2 regions of the Paenibacillus sp. FSL R5-0766 genome follow, and region 1 is predicted to be linked to the other one. Evidence: predicted binding sites of a transcription regulator. Region 1 holds the regulator's gene; the other holds the start of a gene.

Region 1 (2,210 bases):
CTGCTGTCGGGTCACCAGATACACCTTTGTGGATCAATGCAGCCAGTCTCATTTCCTCGAACATATCCAGGTTGTTGTTACTTGCTGGTCCGTCTGTTCCGAGTGACACGGTAACTCCTGCTTTCAGCAATGCAGGTACCCGCGCAACACCGGAAGCGAGTTTCAGGTTACTTCCCGGGTTATGGGATACAGCCACATCATGACGGGCCAAAATTTCAATCTCTTCGTCATTAAGATGCACCGCATGTGCAACCAGAGATGGACGGGAGAAAAATCCCAGTTTCTCGAGATGTGCCACAGGACGCAGTCCATAATCAGCCACGTTCTGCTCCACTTCACGAAGCGTTTCAGACATATGTGTATGAAGAGGAAGGTTTAGGTCATTCGCGACCTGTACAAGCTTCTCTATGTAGTCAGGAGGGCATGTATATGGGGCGTGTGGCGAGATTACGGTTGTAATGCGACCATCTGCCTGTCCATTCCACTCACGTGCAAACGCTGCCGACTCCTCCAGCTTCCGCAATTGCTCTTCTTCCGAGCACAGCCCGATTACACCACGTGCCAGTGCTGCTCTAACGCCGGATTGCTCCACAACTTTGGCCACTTGATCCATGTGATCATACATGTCCAGGAAAGCTGTAGTTCCGCCTTTCAACATTTCAAGCACAGATAGCGAAGTTCCCCAATATACGTCTTGTGAAGTCATTTTTGCTTCCATCGGCCACATTTTTTCCTGCAACCATACTTGCAACGCAAGATCGTCTCCGTGCCCTCTGAGCAACGACATTGCTGCATGACCATGCGTATTGATCAGACCCGGCAGGAAGAACAATCCTTTTCCATCCACTTTGGTACAATTTTTGTCTTCATCCGGCAATGTCTCACCAATATGCACAATCTTGTCATTCTCAACAACCATGTATCCGTGAACCACGTTCCATGTTGTGCCTTCATTAACGGCAAATTTGCCGTTGTGGATTACCCATCTATTTGTTGTCATCTTCCTCGTCGTCCTTTCCAGTCTCCAAGTAATAGGCCAAACTAAGCAGATCCGTTGTAAAGTCAGCATGGTGAATGCGGATATGCGGCGGTGTTTTTAGAATGGTTGGTGCAAAATTAAGGATCGCTTCGATTCCAGATTCAATAAGCTGATCGGCTACATTTTGGGCTTCCGTATCCGGAACAGTGATAATTCCAATGCGGATGTTATCCGTTTTAACCGCTTCCGTCAATTCATCCATTGGTTTTACCGTCAAACTGTTGATTTGACTACCAATCTTCGGTCCATATGCATCAAATACAGCAACAATCTTCATGTTGTCTTTCAGATATGCGTTGTAGTTGGACAAGGCTTGACCTAGATTACCCGCGCCTACCAGAGCTACATTAATTTGCTGATCAATCTTGAGAATGTGACGAATTTTCTCGATCAAATAGGATACATCATACCCGATCCCTTTACGACCAAAATCACCGAAGTAAGCCAGGTCTTTACGAATTTGCGCCGGATTCAGATCCAGCCTCTGTCCAAGCTCTTGAGAAGAAACAGTAGCCACCTCACGCTGATGCAACTCGTTCAAATAACGCAAGTATACAGGCAGACGTCGTACCACCGCTTCCGAAATTTTATCCGATTTCATTCTTGCTCCCCCTTACCAAGGCCACGATAAAATAATAAATGAAAAGATGAGCATTCTGTATAAACTCAAAGATAAACGTGACATTTTATACAGAATGCTCCTTGTAATTTAGGTTATAAGTTCTTGCGTGCAACTACTTAAATCGGATCTGGGAATATCTAATAAAGTTTAACTCCAAACAATAGTGTCATGCAATGATATAACGAACAAAAAACCATTATTTTTGTTCATTAGCAGGTTTTTCCAACCACTCGGTAATTCGTGGAACCATCTGCTCCGTGAGCATATGCTCCATTTTGGGACCAGGTAATGAATATAAAAAGAATTTACCATAATACGCTTCAATCACCCGTGTATCATATACAATCACAATGCCTCTATCCTTTGCTGTACGCACCAATCGGCCAAATCCCTGTTTGAAACGAATGACCGCTTGTGGCACGGACAGTTTCATGAACGGATTTTTCTTCTGTTCCTGAAGCAACTCACTCTTGGCTTCCACCAACGGATGATTCGGTGGCTGGAACGGCAGTCGCACAATAGCGAGACAGGTTAGCGCCTCTCCCGGGA
Region 2 (2,210 bases), 330 kb from region 1:
AATTTGTTTCGATCAAAGAAGGATGGTCCAGTATTCCAGTTTTCTCCGCCGTCTGATGTTACATATAACTTCGGTGTGCCGAACTCCAGCGCTGTTAAGAAACCATGTTTTGGATCCGAGAAAGTCATCCCCGTGGTGTATCCACGTTTGGAAATCTCTTCTGCTTCCTGTTTGCCATCTTCATCACTGGAAGACATCCGATTCCAGGTAATTCCACCGTCCTCGGTAAAGTAAAGTTTCTTGTCCTGTTTACCAATAGCGGTATCGACCGTGGTGAGAATCCAGCCTTTTTCAGGAGATACAAATGAGATCGCAGTCACTTTATCCGTCTTGGACAGAGAAGACAGGCTCCAAGTTACGCCCCCATTGTTGGTGCGAAGCACCATGGTATCTGTTCCACCCATGCCTTCACGAACAATCCAACCATGTGCACGATCTACAAAATAAATGCTTTGTCCATATTTAGGGTTAGCCGGAAACTGTACATTTTCCGAAGGTGAAATATTGGTCCAGGTCTTTCCCTGATCCTGCGTGTAGTACAGGCGCAGCGCATTCCGCGTCACACCCCACGCCAATCCTCCGTTGTCATTGAGCAACTGAAAATCGGTCAAACGGGTCTGTATTTGGTACTTGGCCATATCTGCAGATTCTGTACTGTTCACAGGGGGAACGACAGTTAATGTCTGCCCTGTATTCCCGGCGTCCTCCTGCTGCTGTTGCGGAGGTTCTACTTCCGGAGGTTGATCTGAGTCGGTGCATGCAGCCAATACAGCTGCTATACCTATAGACAGCAATGCTGTCTGCGCGATTTTAATCCATTGCAAACGCAAGTGGGTTCCACCTCTCTCATCCAATATACAGGCGCGCATGCCTGTCCTATGGCGTTTTATTTACGATTCATCAGAATCCACTGCTCCTATTCTACCACAAACCTTATGTAAAAGGCTCATTGCCCACTCATGGTTGGCCCACTCCCTTTTTCCAGCTCATACTCTGGGCTATAGGTCGCACAATTATTCCCATTAATTTCATCCTAAACTGTTTTTCGACGGAATAATTGGTAAAAAGACATGAAATGTGAACTATTTTATAGACAACACTCGCTTTATATTCTCTAATCCCTTAATATGGATGGGAGTATAACCCAAAAAGGAGATGATATGAACATGACAAATAGCGCAGCTCTGAAACCAAGTCGTGTCGTGATTGTAGGCATGGGTGCGGTGGGAACAACAACGGGATACACGCTAATGTTGAGACAGCGTTCGTCCGAGTTGGTATTTGTGGATGTGAATCATGATAAGGCAACCGGCGAAATGCTGGATATGAACCACGGTCTTCCATTTACGGGAGGCGTGAAAGTATGGGCTGGCGATTATTCCGACTGCAAAGATGCAGATATCATTATTATTACAGCCGGTGCTTCCCAGAAGCCGGGCGAGACCCGGATTGATCTGCTGAAGAAAAATGCAAGCATTTTCAAAGATATTATTGAGCGCATTACTGAAGTGAATTCTCATGGTATTTTGCTGATTGCAACCAATCCTGTAGATATTTTGTCCTATACTTCATGGAAACAAAGCGGATGGCCTGCTTCCCGTGTCATCGGTTCAGGTACATTGCTCGATAGCGCACGTTTCCGTTACCTGATTGGTAAGAATAAAGGGATCGACCCGCGTAGTATTCACGCACACATTATTGGTGAGCATGGAGATTCCGAAGTACCGGTATGGAGCCTGGCTAACGTTGCAGGAACAGATCTGGAATTGGATGAAGAAACACAACAGGATATCTTCGACCGTACCAAAAATGCAGCGTATGAGATTATTAATGCCAAAGGAGCGACTTCCTATGCAATCGCCCTTGCTCTGGACCGCATTGTAGCTGCAATTCTCGGCAACGAAGGCTCCGTTCTGAACGTATCCACTTACCTTGAAGACTACAATGGTGTATCGGATGTTTATCTCGGAGTTCCATGTGTTGTCGATCGCAACGGTGTGCGCGAAATTCTGCCTCTTCCGCTGAATGAATCCGAGAAAGTGGCTTTCCAGGCTTCTGCTAACAAATTAAAAGAACAGATCGCTGGATTGGAATAATCCACGTATAAAAAATAACCACCTGTATTCCTGTAATAAGGAGTATTAAGGTGGTTATTAGCTATCCAAATTTCATTTGGTTTACATAAAATTTATTCCGTTATTTCTTTTATC

What was found. The regulator Rex, encoded in region 1, represses fermentation and respiration genes when NADH is low (regulators of the CRP and FNR family bind a similar motif). The targets are predictions, from matches to a motif close to TTGTGAAATATTTCACAA.
Region 2: the regulator Rex is predicted to act here: its motif matches at 1,076-1,093, upstream of MKY66_RS17275 (L-lactate dehydrogenase).

What each region holds. Positions count from the first base shown of each region.
Region 1 covers NZ_CP150227.1:4,362,519-4,364,728, forward strand. The annotation lists gene MKY66_RS18750 (amidohydrolase) at 1-1,000, opposite strand, end outside; gene MKY66_RS18755 (redox-sensing transcriptional repressor Rex) at 987-1,640, opposite strand; gene dinG (ATP-dependent DNA helicase DinG) at 1,858-2,210, opposite strand, start outside.
Region 2 covers NZ_CP150227.1:4,033,283-4,035,492, forward strand. The annotation lists gene MKY66_RS17270 (YCF48-related protein) at 1-830, opposite strand, end outside; gene MKY66_RS17275 (L-lactate dehydrogenase) at 1,167-2,096, shown strand.